Regions from separate parts of the Paenibacillus barengoltzii G22 genome, predicted to be linked through region 1. Evidence: riboswitches for the same ligand, from Rfam matches in the RefSeq annotation. Region 1 holds a riboswitch; each other region holds the start of a gene.
What was found. Region 1 has a riboswitch for cyclic di-AMP ahead of C812_RS07645 (3D domain-containing protein). Riboswitches for the same ligand answer to the same signal wherever they lie in the genome.
Positions count from the first base shown of each region.

Region 2: it holds a riboswitch for cyclic di-AMP, as region 1 does, so the genes downstream of both, C812_RS12655 (KamA family radical SAM protein) here and C812_RS07645 (3D domain-containing protein) in region 1, are expected to answer to the same signal.
Region 3: it holds a riboswitch for cyclic di-AMP, as region 1 does, so the genes downstream of both, C812_RS16715 (APC family permease) here and C812_RS07645 (3D domain-containing protein) in region 1, are expected to answer to the same signal.
Region 4: it holds a riboswitch for cyclic di-AMP, as region 1 does, so the genes downstream of both, C812_RS20910 (C40 family peptidase) here and C812_RS07645 (3D domain-containing protein) in region 1, are expected to answer to the same signal.

Region 1 is NZ_KE159652.1:1,640,071-1,643,279, reverse strand. It holds gene C812_RS07650 (polysaccharide deacetylase family protein) at 195-1,025, shown strand; gene C812_RS07645 (3D domain-containing protein) at 1,110-1,802, opposite strand; cyclic di-AMP (ydaO/yuaA leader) riboswitch at 1,811-1,979, opposite strand; gene C812_RS07640 (amino acid ABC transporter ATP-binding protein) at 2,151-2,873, opposite strand; gene C812_RS07635 (amino acid ABC transporter permease) at 2,860-3,209, opposite strand, start outside.
Region 2 is NZ_KE159653.1:935,485-938,693, reverse strand. It holds gene C812_RS12660 (cobyric acid synthase) at 1-1,149, shown strand, start outside; cyclic di-AMP (ydaO/yuaA leader) riboswitch at 1,173-1,315, shown strand; gene C812_RS12655 (KamA family radical SAM protein) at 1,477-2,658, shown strand; gene C812_RS12650 (methyl-accepting chemotaxis protein) at 2,730-3,209, opposite strand, start outside.
Region 3 is NZ_KE159654.1:414,111-417,319, forward strand. It holds gene C812_RS16715 (APC family permease) at 1-1,181, opposite strand, end outside; cyclic di-AMP (ydaO/yuaA leader) riboswitch at 1,339-1,519, opposite strand; gene C812_RS16720 (threonine aldolase family protein) at 1,759-2,874, opposite strand; gene C812_RS16725 (imm11 family protein) at 2,972-3,209, opposite strand, start outside.
Region 4 is NZ_KE159656.1:40,157-43,365, reverse strand. It holds gene C812_RS20915 (C40 family peptidase) at 69-560, opposite strand; gene C812_RS20910 (C40 family peptidase) at 1,214-1,705, opposite strand; cyclic di-AMP (ydaO/yuaA leader) riboswitch at 1,710-1,846, opposite strand; gene C812_RS20905 (hypothetical protein) at 2,067-2,897, opposite strand; gene C812_RS20900 (M1 family metallopeptidase) at 2,932-3,209, opposite strand, start outside.

The sequences.
Region 1 (3,209 bases):
AGCTCCCCCCATCCATTTGATTACACTTCATCAAAGGATGCATGTTTTTAACGGGTTCGTCTGTGACATCTCTCACAACTGGTCATAGGCAGTAATCTGCGCGATTTTGCACCGTCCATTATGATCTTTGCAAAGTTAGGGGATACTAGGGAACATGTACAGTTTTCGGATTGAAGGGGGACTTCACATTGCTTATACAGCTGAAGAAAGTTCTGGTCTGCTGTATGACCGCTTCTCTGGTCATGGCAGGCGGGACTCAACTGTATCCTGTTAAAGCCGACACAGCACGCGATCTCGAACTTAGGGGCCCAACATCTCAGGGGAATCAGGCGGACAATAAGGATACATTCATACCTGCAGGTACCACGTCAGCCGATCTTGGTGAACTGCGCCGCAAATATTCAGAAACCTTCATCTTCCGGGGACCGGAGGTGAAGCAGATTGCGCTGACCTTCGATGATGGGCCGGATCCGCGGTTTACACCGCAAATTTTAGACGTACTTCACCGCAAAGGGGTCAAAGCCACCTTCTTTGTGGTTGGGGCGCGAGCAAAGAAGTTTCCCGGCTTGTTGCGGCGGATGAGTCACGAAGGCCACCTCATCGGCAACCATTCCTATAGTCATCCGAACTTCCGTAACCGCTCCATTAAGCAGTTCCAGAGCGAGATTTTACGCACGGAGAAAATTATTCAGAACGTCGTTGGATATCGTCCCCAATTGATTCGGCCGCCTTATGGAGAAATTAAGGAAGAACAGGTCCAATGGGCGAAGAAGAACGGTTACACCCTCGTAAATTGGAATGTGGATTCCCAGGATTGGAAAGGGATCGACGAAAAGAAGGTGTTCTCCAATGTGATGAGTACGGCGGGCCCCGGCTCGATCATCCTTCAACATTCAGGCGGCGGCGTCGGCTCCGACTTAACCGGCACCATTCAAGCTTTGCCGAAGATCATCGACGCCCTGCAGGCACAAGGGTATCAATTCGTTGATCTTTCTGAGCTGCTGCATACGACCAAATACCGCTGACCCGTATGAATCGGCCATTTGCCAGCAAAACCAAAAAGTCGGCCAGGACATATCCTGACCGGCTTTTTGATCTACACCTCATGTTTAATTTAATACGTAAAGCGTCACATCTTGGAACCCAAACGCTTTCGCATTTGCCGCACTGCCTGGAATAAAGATATCGATCCGATTGCCTTTGATAGCTCCCCCCTGGTCAGTAGCCGTAGCTACAAAAGCTTGATCCGGCAGCCCATCATGGTTATGCCCGGTTACCAACACCTTCGTGCCCATCGGAATGACCTTGGGATCAACCGCGATGGTGCCCAGCTTCAGCGGGTTGCCGAAGTAGTCAACCGCTCCCCATTTTCCATTCTCGCTAGCGGATGCCGAATACGCCGAAGCTTTCACATTAATCGTTTTCGAGTAAGTAAAGGTTTTCCCCCACGCTTCAACCACGTTCCCAGTGGACATCACTTTCAGCTTGGAAGCGGATGCGGTTGTCGTCGCCGCATTTTCCTTCTTCGCCGGAGCAGCAGAAGCTACTCCTGTCGATTGCGTCTGGACGCCCGGAATGGTGATTTTCAATCCAGCGTATATATTACTTGGATTGATGGATGGGTTGGCAGCCATGAGTTTATTCATGTCTACGCCATATTTTTTGGCAAGAAGATAAAATGTATCTCCTTCCACGGCTTTATGTACCGCGTCTGCATGGACGGATATCGTCTGCATCGGAATCGTAAGGCTTACGGCAATCAGCGCCGTTGCTGCAAGTTTAGACCAAATACGAGTATTCAAGTGAATTGCCCTCCTTTTTACTGCGCCTGCGGAGTTAGTTGTCGGATTCGGGAAAAAGGATCATTCCCGGCGCATCGCCTCGATACGCTTCACCCCAAGAAAACAGTCAGCGTGACCGCTTCTGCTTTCATCTTTCGTCCCCCGCACCTCAAGTTCAGGTTTCGGCCTACTCAATATATCACAATTTTGTAACCAATAGGCCAGGTAAATCCCACCAAACGGCGGAATCCCTTGACTGGACTGGTTACATTTTTGTGTTTAATAGTAAAAAGCGTGTAAACTTAGAGCGTACGTTCGAACTCCAAAGGACAAAAAAACCGCCCGAAGTCCTCGGACGGTCCCTCAAATTTATAATACTTTGCTTAAAAAGTCCTGCGTCCGCTGATGCTTTGGCGCCCCAAACACCTCTTGCGGCGTACCTTGCTCCAAAATGACGCCTTGATCCATAAACAGGATGCGGTCACCTACCTCACGGGCAAATCCCATCTCATGCGTAACGATAACCATCGTCATGCCCCGCTCAGCCAGGTTCTTCATGACGTCAAGCACCTCTCCGACCATCTCCGGGTCCAAAGCCGACGTTGGCTCATCAAACAGCATCACATGCGGCTCCATGGCCAATGCGCGGGCAATCGCAATCCGCTGCTTCTGACCGCCGGAGAGCTGCGCCGGATAGGCGTTTCTCTTATCCTCCAGTCCAACCGTGCGAAGCAGATCCATGGCGATTGCTTCCGCTTTGCTTTTATCGAGCTTCTTAACGCGAATAGGGGCCAGCGTAATGTTGTCGATTACGGTCTTGTGCGGGAACAGATTAAAGTGCTGGAACACCATGCCCATTTTCTCGCGGGTTTTATTGATGTCATGGCCTTTGGCAGTGATGGAAGCTCCTTCAAAGGTGATCTCCCCTTCGGTCGGAACCTCTAACAGGTTCAAGCAACGAAGAAACGTACTCTTCCCCGATCCACTCGGACCGATAACGACGACAACTTCGCCTTTGGAGATTTCCAGATCGATCCCGCGCAAAATATGGAGTTGGCCAAATTTTTTATGCAAACCTTTAACGGTGATCACTGGTCTTCAACTTCCTTTCGAACACGCCCAAAATCCGAGACAGCGTGAATGTCAGAATAAAGTACAGAATAGCAACAATCAAGTATGGCGTCATTCCGTCATAGGTGATGCCCACAATCGCGCCGGATTGGAACATCAATTCCGTAATCCCGATAATAGAAACGATCGATGATTCCTTGATAATGGTCACAAACTCGTTGCCAATGGCAGGGAGTACCGATTTGATTGCCTGAGGAATGATGATGTGGCGCATCGTCATCCCTTTAGTCATCCCCAAGGAACGAGCCGCCTCTCCTTGTCCACGGTCCACACCTTGAATCCCGGCGCGGAAAATTT
Region 2 (3,209 bases), on a different contig from region 1:
ATCAACCTGAAGCAACGGGATATCGTTAACATGAACTTGGCTGCATGGGCGGATGCTCCCGTGATTTTGGTGGGGGATATCGACCGCGGCGGGGTATTTGCCTTTCTTGTTGGTACCCTGGAGCTGCTTGAACCGCACGAACGCGCCCGCGTAAAAGGGTTCATTATCAATAAGTTTCGCGGCGATCTGTCTCTGTTGCAGCCTGGCCTGGATTGGCTGGAGCAGCGGACCGGAATCCCCGTACTTGGAGTTCTACCCTACCTAAATGATCTGGAGATCGAAGCGGAGGATTCCGTAGTCCTGGATACCTATCCAGCTCGTTCAGAGCCATCTGCAACGAAGGAACTGGATATCGCCGTCATCCGTTATCCGCATATTTCTAACTTCACGGATTTTGACCCGTTGGCAGCCGAACCGGACGTATCGTTACGTTATGTAAGCAAGCTGTTAGAACTTGGACATCCCGATGTGGTGATCTTGCCGGGGACAAAGGATACGATCAGCGATCTGGAATTTTTGCGCAGGCAAGGGCTGGCGGAGGCAGTTTGCAACCTGATCGAAAAGGGGACGCACACCCAGCTGGTCGGAATTTGCGGCGGATATCAAATGCTGGGCGAACAACTGCATGACCCTGAAGGCGTGGAGTCCAATGAACCGAGGTCGGCATTGGGCTTGGGTCTGCTCCCCTTGGCTACAACCTTCCTCCCAGGTAAAAAAACGGTGCGCGTGCACGGATATACGTGCGAAGACCATCCGATCGCATTGCATCCTCAGAACCAGGAGCTGCCGATCTCAGGCTATGAGATTCATGCCGGATCAACTCAGCAGTTGCGGGACACTCAACCATTATTTCTACTTCGAGTCGCTGAGGGGGGGGATCAGCTTGAAGCGCAGACGCATCCGGAAGGTGCAGCCCGCGCTGATGGCAGGGTGTTTGGAACGTATCTGCATGGGGTGTTCCATAATGATGCTTGGCGGCGTTCATGGCTGGATGGACTGCGGATGACCAAAGGGCTGGAACCTTTGAACGTTACCTTTGTTTCTTCCTCACGGAAGGAGGAAGCCTTCGATCGGTTAGCGGAGCAGGTTCGCAGGCATCTGCGCATGGATCTCATTTACGACATTGCTGGGATCCAAGGTAAGCTTTGACAAATTGGGTAAGGATAAGGTAGGATAAAAGTACGCTTAATTTTCGATGGGTAAAGTCGAAAAGCGGGGGAACCAATCTTTTGGGGCGAATCGTTTCAGGTTTAACGTAGGGAACCATCTTTCCCGAGCCCGTCAGCTAACCTCGTTTGCAGTGGATGGGTCATTTTAATATTATTTCAGTCATCAACTAATGACCCTGTTCTTTGAAGCGGGGTCTTTTTGCGTTCTGCAAGACCTTTGACCCGAGCATTCGGCGGAGTACTCGCATTCACTGCAAGTTTCGAGCTTCTTCTTTACGCATCGTACTAATAAAGGAGGAGAGGATCTATGGCTAGTCCGAAGTACATCACCGATATTGCCAAGGTGAGCCAGTTGTCCGAGCAGGAGCGTCAGGAGTTGAAACCGATTACCGACAAATTCGTTTTTCGAGTGAACGACTACTATTTGAGTTTGATCGACTGGAATGATCCGGAGGACCCGATCCGCAAGTTGGTGATCCCCAATACGGGAGAACTGAAGGAATATGGGCGCTGGGACGCTTCTGACGAAGCGGCGAACTATGTGGTGCCTGGCTGCCAGCACAAATATCGAACGACCGCGCTGCTGATTGTGTCCGAGGTTTGCGGCTCCTATTGCCGGTACTGCTTCCGTAAACGGTTATTCCGCAACGATGTGAAGGAAGCGATGGCGGATGTCACACCTGGCATTGAGTACATCGCACAGCATCCGGAGATTAATAACGTCCTGTTAACCGGCGGTGACAGCTTGATTTTAGCGACCAGAAAGCTGCGTTCGATTCTCGAGAAGCTAAGAGCTATTGAACATGTAAAAATCATCCGCCTCGGTTCCAAAATTCCTGTGTTTAATCCAATGCGTATTTATGAAGATCCGGAGTTGCTGGATCTAATTCGGGAGTTCTCCACTGTTGATCAACGGATTTATGTTATGGCGCATATCAATCATCCGCGCGAAATTACCCCTGAGGCCAAAAGAGGGTTCCAGGCGCTGCACGACGCCGGGGCTATCGTGGTCAATCAAACGCCGATTCTCAAAGGCATCAACGATGATGCGGCCGTACTTGGTGAATTGCTAGATCGCTTATCTTGGGCTGGCGTCACTCCGTACTATTTCTTTATCAATCGTCCCGTAGCCGGAAATGCTGACTTTGTCATCCCGTTGAAACGAGCGTATGAGCTAGTAGAGGAAGCGAAAGCCCGTACTTCAGGGCTTGGAAAGCGCGTGCGATTATCGATGAGTCATTCTTCAGGAAAAATCGAAATCCTGGCTATCGAAAACGGGCAGGCCTATCTCAAGTATCATCAGTCCCGGGACGGTGAATACGGCAAGTTTATGATTTTGCCTTGCCCGGATGATGCGACCTGGTTTGACGATTTGCCAGGCAGTGAAGCATACTGGAAGAAGCCGGAAAAGAGGCTGGATTCGAAGGCGGATACGCAATCGGATCAGACCACGGAAGATGCGGCTTCTGCAAGCCCAGTGACGATTTAAGGGATAAAATAAAACGTACCCTTTCCGTTTCTCCGATCAGGGGAACGTGAAGGGTACGTTTATTTTTAGAGTCAGATCCGGAATTTTGCAATCGATTCTTGCAACGACAACGCCTGCTCATACAGTGAGCGAACTGTACGCGCGTGCGCTTCCATTTCGTCCAGCTGTTGCTGCGAGTAGCTGCTGATTTGCTCCATGTTCTCCAGCGATTTGGCGGTAATATTGGCCGATTCCTCTACCGATGCGGTGACTTCCTCGGTACCGGCAGATACCTCTTGGGTGGAGGCTGAAACCGATTGAATCGTCAAGTTCACGTTCTGAATCAGCTTCGTTAATTGTTCAAACGCTTGCCCCGCTTGCTTTACCCGTTCGGTTCCGGAGACGATCTCCTCGCTGGCCCGTTGCATGGCGTTGACCGAATTTTCCGATTCTTCTCGGATACTGAGCAGGTTCTCTCCGATTTCCTCCATCGCTTGGCGGGACTGCTCAGCCAGCTTACGAACTTCCTCGGCCACGACAGCAAAGCCTTTGCCGTGTTCGCCGGCACGTGC
Region 3 (3,209 bases), on a different contig from region 1:
CAGCGAACCATCATCCCCAGCTGGGACAAGGTGAACGGAATAAATACCCCAACCGCATAGAGCGGAATCAAGCTCTCCGTGTTACCGTGGAATCCTAGCACCAGCAGCGCTGAAGCTGCACCAAGGAAGATGATTCCGTTGGAGAAGCCAAGCCGGTCACCGCGCACCATAAACGCATGCGGCATGTATTTGTCCTTGGCGAGCATAAACGCCAGCAGCGGGAAGGCCGAATAAGCCGTATTGGCGGCCAAAAACAAGATTAACGCCGTAATACCTTGGATCAAGTAGTACAAGCTCCCTCTCCCAAAGGTCGATTCAGCGATTTGAGAAATCACGGTGGCCTTCGGATCTGGAGCAATGCCGTACCAATAGGCCAGCGCACTAATACCGATAAACATGGTGCAGAGAATGACACCCATCATCACCAGCGTGGTTGCGGCATTCCGCTCCGCCGGCGGCTTGAAGTTCGGAATGGCGTTGGACACCGCCTCAACCCCGGTTAAGGCCGAGCACCCCGAACTGAACGCCTTGAGCAGCAGGAACAAGCTGACGTTGGATACGGCCGTCCCGAACTCCGGTGCGCTGGCATGAATCCCGCCAGTCCAATACTTGTAGAGTCCCGACACAATCAGGACGAAGATGGAGGCCACAAATAGATATACCGGAACCGCCAGCATTGAAGCCGATTCCGTGACCCCACGCAGGTTCATGATGGTCAGTATAGTAATCATCAGGAGGGCGATCAGCACCCGCTGATCATGCAGCATAGGGAATGCGGATGTTATGGCATCTGTACCGGCTGACGAACTTACAGCTACCGTCAGTATATAATCAACAAGCAGCGAGCCGCCGGCCAGCAGTCCGGTTGACCGCCCCAGGTTATCCATCGCCACGATATAGGCCCCGCCCCCGGTCGGATAGGAGAAAATCGTCTGGCGGTACGACAGAATCAGAATCAACAGAAGCCCAAGTACCGCAAACGAGATCGGGATCGAATACCAGAGCGCGGAAAATCCCGCCGCCATCAGGACGATCAAAATCTGCTCCGTACCGTATGCCACGGAGGACAACGCGTCCGACGACAATACGGCCAATGCCTTAAGTTTGCTTAGCTTTTCTCCTTCAATTTCGGTACTTTTCATCGGTCTGCCGATCAGTACCCGCTTCAGTTTGCTTACCATGATGAAATCCTCTTTTCATTCTCAAAATAGCCTTCAATCCTGATCCGCTCGTAGTCCTTTAGGCTTCCCATTCCTGCAGCGAACAACACAAAAAGGCCGCAGGAAAGTTGGACCTTCCCGCAGCCGCTTTAAAAAGTTCAAGCAGATCACTGCGACAATTCCCTCTTTCGGACGCTTACGGAGTTAGCTGACGGATTCGGGCACGAAAGCAGCCCTACGCAGTTTGGCCAAGTTGGCCAAATCAAGCGATTCACCCCGGAAACCCGCCCTTTTGGACGCGTTTCATTGGTTCCCCCGTTTCTTTCTGAAATAAAGAAAGAACTCAGCGATCAGGTATTTTCGCCATATCAAATTGCTACGGATGAATCATACTCCCCGCCTCAAGAAGTGTAAAGATGCGGAAAAGGCGAATGGGTCGGAAAATGGGATCGACCTTGTTCGAGGAAGCGCATACATCATCCTCTTGCATTCATTTTTGAGGGCAGGCTTGAATTATCGAAGCATACATGCAAAAAACACCGTAAGGAGCGACATCCAGTCGCTTCCTACGGTGTTCTGATCTCAAACCGATACAGGTTTAAAGCGAGAGTCCTCTCAACTTCTTATCCAGCAGCTCGAACGCCAGCTGCAGCCGATCTTCCGGCACCTCGCTATAGCGATCTCCGATACTGATTTCAAAGGTACTCCCCCCATCTGCCTTCTCTTTGACGAAAGAGGTTAAGCCAACCCCGGTTTCCCGATATACCTCAATCAGCACGGGCTCCAATCGATCCTTGGGAACGTCCGAATGAACATGGAACATGTTCGACACCGGGATCGCCGGGACGGTCTTCATCCGATGACATTGATTAAACAGACTGGAGAGCTCCTGCGCTTGCCGATAATACATCCCCATCTTTCCTATGCGCTGCTCATAGTAGTAATCCGCACTCAGAAAATAAGGATACAAGCTGATGAGATCCCCGCCGTGGCGTCTTTTCCACACCTTAGATTCCTTCGTCAACTCCGGATCCCCGGCCAATATGGCTCCGGCGATTCCGCCGATGCCTTTGTAGAACGAGATATAGACGCTGTCGAACAGGGCGCAAACCTCTGCGGCGGTTTTTTCGTAGTAAGGCAACACTTCAAACAGTCGGGCTCCGTCCAGATGCAGCTTGATGCCTCGCTCCCGGCAGTAGGCGGATATAGCTTCAAGCTCTTCGAACGGCGGCAGTTGACCGCCGATTTCGCGCTGCGGCAGCTCCAACAGCAGGCATGAGACATCCTCTGGCAGCTGACGAACGTCCTCCATCTCAATCAGCCGATCTGGATCCGCCAAGAGAATCGGCTCCAGCCCGTGCAGCTCCTTCAACCCGTCCTCCTCATGAATTTCCAAATGGCATAAAGGATGATAGGCCACACGTTTGGACCCTTTGCGGTCACACCATATCCGCAGGGCAATTTGCTGCGCCATTGTACCGCTCGGAAAAAATACAGCAGACTCCTTACCAAGCACTGCAGCCATTTTCGCTTCGAAAGCTTCCAGCGCTTGCCCTGAACCGTACATGTCACTGTCTACCCCGCCGCTGATCTCGGCAAAGGCCTGCTTCAACACTTCTACATTGCGTTTTCCGTGGCCCGCCACTTGATAAACTGTCCGTTCAAAGGCTGCCTTCAGTGTCCGCCTATCCAGTGCTCCATCATTTCCATACATGCTCCTCAACGCTCCTCTCCCATGCTGACTGACTAATTTGTATGATCATGCTTATTATACGCCATTTGAATCAGGAATCGATTGATCGATTGTCCACTTAAAATTTTATTTCGGACTTCTCTACTTCATGCCATAAATAACTAAGCAATATAGGAGGAGTATAGACAGGCATGATCCATTGGTAAGTCGAATCCAAAGTCAACTCACCAAGCCAAAATCTCCCTTTCTCATCTAGCTGCATTCTCCATTTTCCACTAGCAACAGCCTGTCCTTTATCAACGCGCTCTCTAGCTTCTTCGTATGTGAATTCCACACCTTTTTTTCGCTCGATTTCT
Region 4 (3,209 bases), on a different contig from region 1:
TCCAACGAGAACCCGGCCCAGCGGCGAATTAGTGATGATGAACAGGATGAAACCGATAGATCAATGGATTACGATTCCGCAGCGTAGACGGAATAACCGTACTTACTGAGAACACGCTTCGCGCCAACGTAGCGGTTCTGGTAATAACTGTTACTTAGCTTGTCGATCCGGATGCCCTTGGATGAGGATGCATGGGCGAATTCACCGTCGCCGACGTAAACACCAACATGGGATACTTTGCCCGTCCCCGTCGTCTTGAAGAAGATGAGATCCCCAGCTTGAAGCTCGCTCTTCGGTACCGGTGTGCCTTGCTTATACTGAGCGGCAGACACACGTGCTAACTTGATACCCATCTTGCTGAAGACGTACCGGGTAAATCCAGAGCAATCAAATCCCGCTGTCGTGGTGCCGCCAAATTTATAAGGCGTCCCGTACACGGAATCGACGATACTAGATAGCGTCGTTGTCTCGGCTTTTGCGGAGTCGGCAAAGGCGCTACCTGCCCCCAAGGTGAATAGGAGGGCTAAACTCGTTACCGCTGCTGTCAAAGTCTTTCTCAAGATGTCTTACTCCTTCCAAGGCCTACGAGGTTAGCTTATGGATTCGGTTGAAGGTTCCCTATGATCTGCTATAGCGGTAAGTTAAAAAGTCATCTTCGGATCACGAAGTAACTCAGGATGGAGATTCGGCGTCGAATCTTGAACTCAGCCGGGCCTTCCGCTGCTCACGTAGCTTCCAGCTACGCTGCGCTGCTCAGTCCCTAAGCTTCATTCAACCTTCTCGGTGCTCCAAACCTAACTTTTTAACCTTGATTGAAATGGCAAGTTAAAAAGTCATCTTCGGATCATGAAGGATGAGACTGTTACCTTTTATAGCGAAATCAATTCACCCTTTGGTGGGTCCCCCGCTTCCCGGGTGCGTGGGAATTCGGCAGTTTCATTGTAGATGGCACCCAAGATCTTGCATAGAAATAGTTACAACAATAATTACAAAGTTGTTACCATTTACGTTCTTCATTTTACCAAAGCCGTCCAGAGATGACAAGTTTGTCGAAAAAAACGCTTCTATTGGCCTGTGTTCGCGAAGGGATTCGTGGGTAATGGTTCCTAAGAGACTAGGGCTAAAGAAAAGAGTAGGAGAAAGAAAGGGGATCCAAGGAAAAAACCCGCAGAGACGTTGTAATCAACATCCCCACGGGCTTCGTAGCGAGTTCTTATTGAACATCATCGTGATCAGCAATTTCACCGGTTACATCTTCATACTTGTCGTTGCTCATGATGCGTTTTGCGCCAACGTAACGCTCGACGTAGTACTTCTCGCTTAATTTGCTGATGACTACACCTTTGGAGGAGGAGGCATGAGCAAATTTGCCGTCGCCGACGTAGATGCCGACATGAGAAACGCCTTTGCCGGAAGTATTAAAGAAGACCAAATCGCCTTCGATCAGTTCGCTCTTGTCAACCGCCGTACCCATTTTGTATTGGGATGCGGATTGATGAGGCAGCTTGATGCCGATCTTCGAGAAGACGTACATCGTAAATCCAGAACAGTCGAATCCGGAGGTTGTGGTTCCGCCTGCAACGTAGCTGCTTCCAAGCGCGCCGTCGATGACATTGTCCAGTTTGGAATCGGCGAAAACGCTGCCAGTTCCAATGGTGAAAAGCATGGCAAAACTTACTGCTGCTACCGTCAAACGCTTCTTCAAGAAGTTATGCTCCTTCCAATGCCTACGAGGTTAGCTTAAGGATTCGGTTGAAGGTTCCCTATGATCCCTCACAAACGAGATCAATTCACCCAAAGTGGTTCCCCCGTTTCCCTGGTGAAGGGAATTCGGCTTGTTTTTCACACCTGTCATTTCTAATTTGACATCCGGCACGAATCTCCTGCCAAAGATGACAAAAATAATTACAAAACTGTTACTGAAATTGCGTTGCTGTTATTGTAACAAAGGTAGGTATCTTTTGGCAATGCCTAATTCACAAGATTAAGAGGGGAAATAGGAGGAAAGGCCTTCGCCGAACGGCGAAGGCCTTGATGTTACAGGGGTTTTAAGGAGTTAAAAAATTTTAACTTTTTTGTGCCTTGGACTGCCAAAGATGAAATTGAGAGGCGATCTTCCAGACTTTAAATGTGCAGCGAAAGAGAGGATAAGCCTGCTGCAGGATGAGGGCCAGCATCCCCGTCCAAATCCAAGATGCGGTGCCGAACAGAAGGAAGAGGATCAGGCCAAAAGCCCCGAGAATTAGCGAGATGGAGACGCCCTGCAACAAGGTTCGGAAGCAAGCCAGCAGGGAATTCCAAACTCCGGCTTTAAACAGGTAGCCGAACTGGACAAACAACAGGCATTGCCGGATAAACCAACCGTAAATGAACCAGCCCAGGATCAGCCCAAGCCCAGCGAGCCAGGTTGCCATCGGAAGTTCCATCCCGGTCAACCCCGGCCAAAGCGACAGTAGTCTCGGCACAATCCAGAAGGCGGGCAACAAGGTAAGCACGAGCTCCATCGCGTAGAACAAAATTACCGGTTTACCAAATTCCTTCATTCCTCGGAACAGGGGGAAGCCGGGGTTGCGATTTTCCGCCGGTGTGAAGCCGTAGAAGATTCCCGCCTGGATCAACGGAGTCAAGATCATGCGCAGGACGATCATCCCTGCCAGCAGCCAGCAATACAACCGAACCTCGGGATTGCTCCATAAATTCATCTGTCCCTCAAGCAAGAACAGGAGTTTCGATAGCGCCGTGGGCGGCGGGTCAGGATATCTTTGCAGCAGCGCCGTTACGGCAGTATCGACCAACCGGTACAAGAACAATCCCCACAGCAGCTGGTACAGGAACAAGATGATGACCGAGGGAAATTGGCTTTTCAGGGCAGTCCACCCTAAACGAACGAAACTCATTTCTTTCCCTCCTTATAGAAGTATGGACCTAGGGTTACCACAGAAGTCCTCCAAGGATCGCTTCAAGCAGCTTGGTGACGCTCATATTGGAGCGAGACAACGTGGTTTCAGGGACTTCTGCTTTCAGATAGTTGTTGATGTGAAGGTTCTCCACCGTTAAGGTGTAGTCCGGGTCGATCTGAACCCATGCCAGCGGTGCTTTATATTGCAGCTTGATCTCGAGGCGAGAATCTTCCCCGTTCCATTGCTTGCGTACGGTGTGCCCATCGGTGAAGGTGAACAGCAGCGGAACCTTCGGATGGGTTGCCCCTT